2 regions of the Corynebacterium liangguodongii genome follow, and region 1 is predicted to be linked to the other one. Evidence: riboswitches for the same ligand, from Rfam matches in the RefSeq annotation. Region 1 holds a riboswitch; the other holds the start of a gene.
What was found. A riboswitch is a leader RNA that binds a small molecule or an ion and turns the genes downstream of it on or off. The one in region 1 is predicted to bind cyclic di-AMP.
Positions count from the first base shown of each region.

Region 2: another riboswitch for cyclic di-AMP. It lies ahead of C3E79_RS03205 (resuscitation-promoting factor Rpf1 domain-containing protein); the one in region 1 lies ahead of C3E79_RS07660 (C40 family peptidase).

Region 1 covers NZ_CP026948.1:1,599,552-1,604,546, forward strand. Annotated here, with positions in the region: gene C3E79_RS07655 (C40 family peptidase) at 1-86, opposite strand, end outside; gene C3E79_RS07660 (C40 family peptidase) at 283-1,044, opposite strand; cyclic di-AMP (ydaO/yuaA leader) riboswitch at 1,057-1,263, opposite strand; gene qcrB (cytochrome bc1 complex cytochrome b subunit) at 1,641-3,278, opposite strand; gene qcrA (cytochrome bc1 complex Rieske iron-sulfur subunit) at 3,278-4,501, opposite strand; gene qcrC (cytochrome bc1 complex diheme cytochrome c subunit) at 4,498-4,995, opposite strand, start outside.
Region 2 covers NZ_CP026948.1:672,531-677,525, forward strand. Annotated here, with positions in the region: gene C3E79_RS03195 (helicase-associated domain-containing protein) at 1-194, opposite strand, end outside; gene C3E79_RS03200 (hypothetical protein) at 193-387, shown strand; gene C3E79_RS03205 (resuscitation-promoting factor Rpf1 domain-containing protein) at 458-1,105, opposite strand; cyclic di-AMP (ydaO/yuaA leader) riboswitch at 1,114-1,275, opposite strand; gene C3E79_RS03210 (cold-shock protein) at 1,502-1,885, shown strand; gene C3E79_RS03215 (DUF2771 domain-containing protein) at 1,882-2,376, opposite strand; gene C3E79_RS03220 (glutaminyl-peptide cyclotransferase) at 2,388-3,200, opposite strand; gene C3E79_RS03225 (DUF3027 domain-containing protein) at 3,240-3,956, shown strand; gene C3E79_RS03230 (hypothetical protein) at 3,953-4,648, opposite strand; gene C3E79_RS03235 (NCS2 family permease) at 4,760-4,995, shown strand, end outside.

The DNA.
Region 1 (4,995 bases):
GAGCTCGCGGCTACCGCGGCGATCGCGGCAACAGAGACAGTCGTGCGGCCTGCACCGGAGCGCGGCGTAGAAGCGTGTCGTCCCACGGGGGATCCTTCCTAAGGCGGGGTCTCGCGCACGCACTCCCTAGGCTCCGGGATGGGCGCGGCTTTATAGAACTGTGACATTACTATAGCGCCCGCGGCGCCGAAAGCAAGCCGCTTTTCGAAGCCTGACAAACGCCACGTCGGCCCCGCCCCTCAACGGGACGAGGCCGACAATGTGAGGCTGGGGTGGCGCGGCCTAGAAGCGCACGATGGAGTGAATCGGCATCATGTCGATCGAGCGCTCGCCGACGGGGATGCCGGAATTCAGCGCGTCGATAATCGTGCCGTTGCCGGCATAGATGCCCACGTGGGAGGCGCCGCCGTAGTAGACGACGATGTCACCCGGCTGGATATCGGCGCGGGAGACCTGCATCCCGGACGACGCCTGTGCCTGCGAGGTGCGCGGAATGGACTTGCCCGCCTGGGCGTAGACCCAGGAGGTGAAACCGGAGCAGTCGAACGCATCCGGGCCGGACGCGCCGTAGACGTAGGGTGCGCCCACCTTGGAGCGGGCGATATCGACGATCTGCTGGCCCGGGGAGACCTCGGGGGCCGGCGCGGGAGCGGCGGCAGCCTCGACGTTCATCGGCGCGGTGGCGGTGTAGGCCTCCTCCGGCTGCGCGTAGCGTGCCTCGACCTCAGCGATGAACTCGCTGAAGCCGGGGACGTTGGCAACGCCCGGGATGGCCTTGACCGCGGCGATTGCGGACGCAATATCGCTGGAGGTGGCGTTGCCCTGCCCCGCCAGGGACGGGATCCACGCCTCGATGCCGGGGATGGTGGCGATGCCGGGAACGCCCTCGATGCCAGGGATCTCGACGGAGACCGGGGTGTTGGGAACCTGCACCTGCGCCGCGTGAGCGGGCGCGGGGGCGAGCAGCGCCGCGCCGGTCACGACGGCGGAGGCTGCTGCGAGGTTGCGTGCGGTAGACGAGCTCAAGCGACGATGCTTTGCCACGTAAATTTCTCCATATCTTCTCGTGCCTACCGGGTTAGCTGACGGGTTAGGCTTGAGATCAGCCCTGAATCGCTCCGCGCCCGCCGCATCGGCGGGCACCCTCGCGCCCATGCACCCCAGGAATTCGGCCCCGCAAAGGGCCCTCAGTGGGTCCCCGGCTCCCCAGGCTTCGACCTGCAGGTGCGGGCCCGAAGCCAGGGGACTCGGCGTCATATGTTCTTGTCTTTCGTAACTTGCATCCAACGTTCGTTGCCGCAATGTCTCGGTAAGGTTACGAAACTGCAACGGCTCTTGTCCAACGCGACATTCGTTATTGGTCTGTTATTTTTCGCCGCGGGCCCCACCAGCCCGAGTCGGCGGGCTACGCGATCGACCCTCGAGGCGCACAGACTTCCATACACAGCCCCCTGACCTGCGCGATCTGGGAACTCTGGTGCCTCTCCCCCACGTGCAGACACCTATCCACAACACGCGCACACGTGCTTTTGTGACCTTGAGCACATTCAAGGACTGGCCCTGCGCGAGCCGCCTTTACCGAAACGTAACAAAGGGCCCCTCCCGCTATGGGAGGGGCCCTTCAGAGGTCTCGAGGGGAGCTAGTGTTGCTCGCCCTCGCGCAGGGAGGCATCCCGGTCGCTCGCACCCTTGGTCTCCTCCAGGGCGCGCAGCGTCTCGATCTCCTCGTGGTGGTTGCGCGCGGAGGCCTCGCGCACCCGCTCGGAGATCTCGGGATCGGCCGGGGCGAAGGTACCCACGGTCTCGGAGTCGGCGAAGCCGAGCTGGTTGAGCTGCTTCGGCACACGCGCGCCGTGGTACTCCAGCGGGATCGGGTGGCCGTGCTCGTCGACCGGGCCGAGCGGCTGGTGGATCTCCACAAACGCGCCGTTCGGCAGCTTCTTGATCACGCCGGTCTCGATACCGTGCTCGAGCACCTCGCGGTCCGAGCGCTGCAGGCCGACGCAGATGCGGTAGGTGATGAAGTACGCCAGCGGCGGCAGCACGATCAGGCCTATGCGTCCAACCCAGGTCATCGCGTTGAGCGAGATCTGGAAGAAGTGCGCCACGTGGTCGTTACCGCCGGAGATGGTCAGCAGCAGGAAGAAGGTCACGGCCATCACGCCCACGCCCGTGCGCACCGGAACGTCGCGCGGGCGCTGCAGCAGGTTGTGGTGGGCGGTATCGCCGGTGAGCTTCTGCTCGATGAACGGGTAGGTAAAGAGCAGCACGACCATGATGCCGCACATGAGGGCCACCCAGAACGCGCCGGGGATGGTGTAGTTGCCCAGGTAGAGCTCCCAGGCCGGCATGACGCGGGCCGCGCCGTCCGTCCACAGCATGTAGATATCGGGCTGCGAACCAGCGGAGACCTGCGACGGGTTGTACGGCCCAAGGTTCCAGATGGCGTTGATGGTGGTCAGGCCCGCCATGCCCGCGAGAACCGCGAAGACGACGAACATGAAGCCAATCGCCTTGACGGCAAAGACCGGCATGATGCGGATGCCCACGACGTTGTTCTCCGTGCGGCCCGGGCCCGGGAACTGGGTGTGCTTTTGGAACCACACGAGCAGGAGGTGCGCCGCGACGAGGGCGAGGATGAGGCCCGGCAGCACAAGCACGTGGAGGATGTAGAAGCGATCGAGCATCAGGTCGGACGGGAAGTCGCCGCCGAAGATCGCCCAGTGGATCCATGTGCCGATGATCGGGATGCCGACGATGATAGCGGACATGATGCGCAGCCCCACGCCGGAGAGCAGATCATCCGGCAGCGAGTAGCCGAGGAAGCCCTCCGCCATGCCGACCAGGATGAGGGTGACGCCGATGATCCAGTTCGCCTCGCGGGGGCGGCGGAACGCGCCGGTGAAGAAGATGCGCAGCATGTGGGCGAACATCGCCATCATGAACATCAGCGCCGCCCAGTGGTGCATCTGACGGACGAACAGGCCGCCGCGCACCTCGAAGGAGATATCGAGCGCGGTGGCGTAGGCACGCGACATCTCCACGCCGTTAAGCGGAAGGTAGGCGCCGTCGTAGATCACCTTGGTAATCGACGGATCGAAAAACAGCGCGAGGTAGATACCGGTCAGCAGCAAGATGATGAAGCTGTAGAGCGCCATCTCACCGAGCATGAACGACCAGTGGGTCGGGAAAACCTTGTTTAGCTGCGGCCGCAGGACACCGGAGATGGTGTAGCGCGAGTCGACGTTGTCTGCGACCTGTGCGAGTTTAGTGCTCATTAGGACTTACGCTCCCAGAATGCCGGGCCAACGGGCTCAATGAAGTTTCCGTTGGCAACGAGGTAACCTTCTTCATCCACTGTCACAGGCAACTGCGGCAGCGCACGCGCGGCCGGCCCGAAGATCGGCTTGCCGTAGTGCAATGCGTCGAACTGCGACTGGTGGCACGGGCACAAGATGCGGTTCGTCTGTGCCTCGTACAGCGACGTCGGACAGCCGATGTGGGTGCAGATCTTCGAGTACGCGTAGTAGTCGCCGTAGTGGAACTCCTCCTGGCCCTTACGCTCGACGACGCGCTTGGCGTCCTCGGTGCGCAGGCGGATAAGCATGACGGCGTTGCGCGGCCCGTGGATCGAGTGCATGTGGTTTTCGTAGACGTCGCGGCCCGCGTCGTAGGTGGAGCCGTCGTTGACGTCCTCCTCATAGAGCGGGAAGACCGTCTCCATCGAGGCGGCGGCGAGGTCCTCCGGGCGCATACGCACGAGGCGGGAAATCCCCGCGGTGGTGTAGTGGCTTCCGCCCTCGCCGTGGTGGAGCTCTGCAATCGCACCGGTATCACGGCCGAGGTAGACCTTCACGCCTTCCTCGGCCTTCGTCCACCCGTGGGTCCACAGGGTGCCGTCGCCGTGGTAGCCCATCTCGGTGCGCGGACGCCACGGGTTCTTCACCATGCCGCCAAGAGGGGCGACGATCATGAGGCCCGAGAGCAGGCCCGCTCCGCCGAGCAGACCCATCATCACTTTGCGACGCCCCAGGGTCGAGGTCTCCCAGGCGTCGTTAAGCAGCGCCGTGGTCGTGCGGCGATCAAGCTCGCTGGAGCGGCCGTCGTGGCGGCGCTGCACCGAGATTTCCTCGGGGATGAACTTCTTCACGTACTGGATGATCGCGATGCCCAGGGAACCAAGGCCCAGCATCGAGGTCAGGCCCAGCAGCGGGGTGTAGAGGGTGTAGATCCACAGCCCGTCGTCGCCGTGGAACTTCGGCTCCCACGGCCAAAACAGGTAGACACCGAAAAACGCGATGCCCATGAGGATGGACAGCGCCAGCCAGAAGTTGACGTTCGCCGCGGCGGACTTCTCGCGCGGATCACCCTCGACCGGGTAGCGCTCCTTGCGGTAGGCCACCGTCACATCGTCGAGCTCGGTACCGAGAGCGGCGAGCTCGGCGTTGTTCATGCGGTCAAGCTCCGCATTCGTGTAGTTCTTCTTCACTTCATTGCTCATGAGCGCGATCCAATCCAGATAGCAGCGGCGGCGACGATGGTAACGCCGATGATCCACATAGCCATGCCCTCAGACACCGGGCCGAGTCCGCCGAGCGCCCAACCGGACGGGCTCGGGGTCTCCTTGGCGGACTTGATAAAGGCGATGATGTCCTTCTTCTCGTCCGCGGTGAGCTGGCGGTCGGAGAACTTCGGCATGTTCTGGGGGCCGGTCAGCATGGCCTGGTAGATCTCCTGCTCGTTAGCGGGAGAAAGGTGGGGCGCGTACTTGCCGGAAGACAGCGCGCCGCCCTGGCCGGTGAAGTTGTGGCAGGACGCGCAGTTGAGGCGGAACAGCTCGCCACCGCGGGCGACGTCGCCGGCCTGGATCTGGCCGTCGTAGTTCTTGCCTCGCAGCTCCTCCATGGCCAGCGAGCCGTCCTCGTTGTAGACGAGCTCGGGGCCGCCGCCGTTGGCCGCCACGTAGGCGGCCATGGCCAGCGCCTGCTCCTCGGT
Region 2 (4,995 bases), 930 kb from region 1:
ATCGAGCCGGGGAGTGCGAGGCGGGTTGCCAGCGCCGCCAGCGAGGGCGGGGTGGGGTAGGCGACGTCAGGCCGGTGGGCGATGATGCGGCGCAGCTCGCCTTCGCTCATCTCCCCGAGTGCGGAGTACATCACAGACATATCGGGGGCAATACTACGTGCGATTTCGGCGTCGACATGAAACAATAACTCCATGGCTTCCAACGTTGACAAGATCGGCCGCGCTAACCCGGCGTGGCCAGTAGACACTCCCGGTAACGGTCACCCGGTGACCGAGATCTCCTCCAAGCTGGCGGGCGCCTCCAGCCCGTTTGGCGACGAGCTCATCCTGCCGCTCCCTTACGAAGAGATCGGCTACGTGCACACGACGACCCGCTTTAACGGCTAGCCTGCGCGCGCACGACAAACGCCCCGCCGCACGGCAGGGCGTTTCTTTATGTCTCTTCCTTGTGTCGCGCCTAGCGGCTGGAGAGCTGCGCGATTGCGGAGTTCATATCCCCGCCGAGCGCTGCGTCGATCAGGGACTTGTTGGCCTGGTAGAAGTCGTTGTAGTTGTCGCGGTTGGCCGCGTAGTTCGCCTGGACGTGGGCCGGGACCTGGAGGTTGTACTCGCTCAGCGCCTCGGCGACGGCGTTGTAGAGCGCATCGACCTGGGTGGTCTGCGCAGGGGCCGGGGCGGGCGCCGCCTCAGGCGCGGGTTCCGGAGCGGGTGCGGGTGCCGCAGGCTGCGCGTCGCGGTTGGTCGGCGCGGAGTTTAGGCCGAGGCTCGCCGAGCAGGCGGGCCACGCGCCCCAGCCCTGGGCGGCCAGGGTGCGCTCGGCAACGATGATCTGCTCCTCGCGGGTTGCCTGGTAGGCGTAAGGGGCGAACTGCTCGCCGCCGTAGGCGCGCCAGGTCGAGGGGGAGAACTGCAGGCCGCCGTGGTAGCCGTTGCCCGTGTTGATCTGCCAATTCCCGCCAGCCTCGCACTGTGCCAGGCGGTCCCAGTCGGAGTCGGGTGCGGCCTGCGCGGCCGGGGCGGCGATGCCGCTGAGCGCGGCGGCCGCTGCGGTGCCGGCGAGCGCCTTCTTGGCAAACGATGCGGTCTGCTTGGTGTGGCGTCCCATGTGGTGTGTCCTCTCTTCTTTGACCGCCTGCGAAGTTAGCTGTCGGGTTCTGGCTGTAGGTGCCAGGCCGCGGGCTGCGGCTTCACCCCAAGGAGACCAAGGCCTCCAGAGAAGGTGGGTCCTCCGCTCCCGCCCCCTGGTAGCCGGGCGGGATTCGGCGTGGCTGTCGGAATGTATTAGGTTCTCTCCCCGTTGAGGGGTATGCGGGCGACTATATCGGTTTGTAACGATTTAGTCACGCAGAGGGCACAAATCGGATTAACTTGGGCCACGCGTAAGCGGTCGGGTGCAGAAAACGCACTGGTCGACGGCGCCTCGCCCCATCGATGTGACGTGTGTCATAGTGGCTTGACTGCCGTTGTAGAATGATCGTTTTGACAAGGAGGAACCAAAGGCATGCCGGTAGGGAAAGTGAAGTGGTACGACGCCGAGAAGGGATTCGGCTTCGCGTCAAACCCCGGGGACGAGGACGTCTTCGTGGGCAAGAACGTCTTGCCCGACGGTGTTGAGGAGCTCGTCGCGGGCCAGCGCATCGAGTTCGATTTCGCCGCGGGGCGCCGGGGGCCGCAGGCGCTGCGCGTGCGAGTGCTCGAATCCCCCAAGCGGCGTCCCTCGCACCGCTACAAGCCAGAGGAGCTCAACAAGCTGCTCGCCGACATGATGACGGTGCTAGAGACCCAGATTCAGCCGGCGCTCGAGGCCGGGCGCTACCCGGAGCGAGCACACGGCAAACAGGTTGCGGAGATCTTGCGCGCCGTGGCCAAGGAGCTCGACGCCTAAGCGCCGGGCTCGAAGCCAACGGACCACGTCGCCACCACCGGGGTCTCCTCCCCGGCCGCGTCGGTATCCACGGCGAGCGTGGAGACCTCAACCACAACGAGGTGCGCCTCCCCCTTGACGGCGGGGACCGTCGCCGTGGTGGCCTCGCCGGAGGGGAAGACCTCCTCGCCGTTGGCGGCCGGGTCGTCGTAGATGCTCAGCAGCCGCCAGCTCGACTGTGCGACCTCTGAGGGCACGTCGAGCGTGACCTCGTCGGCGCCCTCGAGCGGTATGGTGGGCGGTTGCCCGCCGTCGCACTGCTCGTCGAGGGGGCAGACGGTGTACGGGTCGACCTCGCGGCTTACCTCACCCGCGGTCACGGATACGCTGAGCTGGCCCACCGGGGTGGACGGGCGCGATTGCTGCCAGCGCGAAAACGCGTAGAAGCCGGCCACCAGGACCAGCGCGCCGAACAAGATGACAGCTGAGAGCAGCCAGGATCTGTTTTTCATGGCTCACCACCCTAGTGTGCCGCCGGGGCCGCCACGAAGCGGACCCGGTAGAGGTCTGGCCAGCGCTTTCCGGCGAGGTAGAACTCGTCGGTCCCGGGGATGTGGGCGATGCCGTTGAGCACGTTGTTGGGGTCGGGGGCGGCGTTGTTCGGCAGGCCGGAGGCGTCAATGACTGCGGTGACGGCGCCCGTTGAGGCGTCGATACGCAGAATGTCCGTGCTTAAGAAGACGTTGGCGTAGATCTCATCGCCAACGCACTCGAGCTCGTTGAGGTGGTCTACGGGCTGGCCCTCCAGCGTCACCGTCAACCGCCCCCGCTCGCTGAACGTGACGGGGTCCATTCGCCGCAGCTCGGCGGTGCCGTCTGAGAAGATCACCTCATCGCCGCGCGAGCACAACCCCCACCCCTGCCCGGAATAACTCGCCCGCCCGGTCTCCTCCAAGCTCGCCGCGTCGCGCTTGATCGCCACTCCTTCTTTCCACGTGAGCTGCCAGATCGAGTCGCCAACCCGCGTGAGGCCCTCGCCGAAAAACCGTGGATCGAGCACCGCGCTCGCAAGCTCCTCACCGTCGGGCGTCGAGCGGTAGATGCGCGAGAGCCCGTATTGCCCCGTGCCCACCACCACGTTGCCGTCGGGGCCGACCTCTAAGCCCTGGGTGAAGCTGTCGGGATTAAAGGGATAGCGCGCCACCTCCGCGGCCACGAGCCGCTCGACGGGATCGGCGGCGTCCTGCGCGGTGGGCGCCCCGCAGGACACCACGCACAGGGGAAGGAAGGCCGCGGCGAGGAGGGCGGGGAATCCAGCGCGAGACATGGGACCCATCATGCCCCAGCGCGTCGCGCGTGGCGCATAATAGGGCACGTGTCTCAGTCCAGGAACCGAAACGCAAGCCCGCTCATCGGGTCCCGCGCCGTAGAGACCGCGCGGCGGGCCCTTGAGGAAATCGCCGAGGGAACCATCGGCGCCCACATCGGCCTCACAGGGGTGAGCGCCAACGTGGCCACCCACCGGTTCGAAGCGGACGTGCCCGGCTACCCGGGGTGGGAGTGGAACGCGGTGCTTGCCTGCGCGACGGGCTCGAGCCACGTCACGGTCAACGAGGTCGCCCTCCTCCCCGCGGGCGACGCGCTCAAGGCCCCTGAGTGGGTTCCGTATTCCGAGCGCCTGCGCCCGGGGGACCTGGGCCCAGGCGATGTCATGGAGCCCGCCCCGGACGACCACCGCCTCACCGCGGACTCCTTTGCTGCCGACGCGGTCACCTTCGTCGGGCGCGACAGCGCCCAGTACCTCACGAAGAAGGGGCTCGAGGAGGCCAAGCAGCGGTGGCGCACAGGGGAGTTCGGGCCCAATAGCGAGTTCGCGGAAAAGGCGGCCATGCACTGCCGCACCTGCGCGTTCTACATCCCGGCCGCGGAGCCGATCGGGGAGAACTTCGGGGTATGCGCCAACGAATACTCCGCCGACGGGAGGGTCGTGGCCGCCAGCTACGGCTGCGGCGCGCACTCGGAGACGCGCCTGGAGGAATCGGACCTCGGCGAGGCAGAGACGCTCTACGACGACGAGCTCCCCGTCTTCTAGCGCGAGATCAGCACCGCGCGCTCGCGGCGCAGTTCGTTGACGTCGCGGTGCGTGGGCATGCCCCCGCGCTCGAGAAGGGTGCGGCCGGGCAGGATCGCCCCGTATTCCCGCCAGTGGGAGACCACACGCGCCCCGTAGATGGGGTCGACCACCCACGTCTCCGTGGAGAGGAGCTCCCGTAGCTGGAATCCGGGTACCTCTTCGATGACCGCACCGAGCTCGGAGAGGATCTCCACCACCCCGTCGAGGGCGATCGAGGGGGTGGTTGCGGGGTGGGTGGACACGCGCGCGATGCCGGCAGAGACGGTGAGAAGGGGAGCGCAGATTGCCTGGGGGATCCTCGATGAGGCGTCGATAAGCAGGCCCTCGTGCGCCCGCAGCCGCGCCAGCGCGCCCCGCTGCCACCCCAGGTCCGGGCCGAAGTGTTGCGGGGCGGTGCGCTCGTCGCGGATGGGGTGCGCCTCCACGGTGATCTCGCTCGGCGCCGGCGGGAGCGGCCGCAGGGAGAGGGAGACTCCCCCGGAGACCTCGAGAATCACGCGCCGCGTTCCCGTGAGGGTGGCGAGCTGGATGCGCAACCGGTTGATCTCCGAGGACGGCACCCCGGCGCGGCGCAGCGCCGCGGCGTAGGCGGGTGCGTCGACAACCATCCCGTCGGCGACGAGGAACGTCAGCACAATCGGTTCGCTCACCCCGGTGCTCCTTCGCGTGTGGATGTAGAATTTCGGTTTGGAATTTCGTCAAAGCGGTGTCAGGCTATGACAGGAAAACTTCACTGGACCGCCAGCAAAAGGGGACCTTACGTGGCAACTCGGAACTCATCCACGTGGCTAGACCGATACTTCCACATCTCCGAGCGTGGCTCGAGCGTGGGTACAGAAATCCGCGGAGGGGTGGTCACCTTCTTCGCCATGGCCTATATTGTCCTGCTCAACCCGCTCATCATCGGCACGGTGCCCGACCGAGAGGGCACGGTCCTTGGCATCCCCCAGGTGGCGGCGGCCACCGCTCTGGCGGCCGGCGTGATGTCGATCCTCTT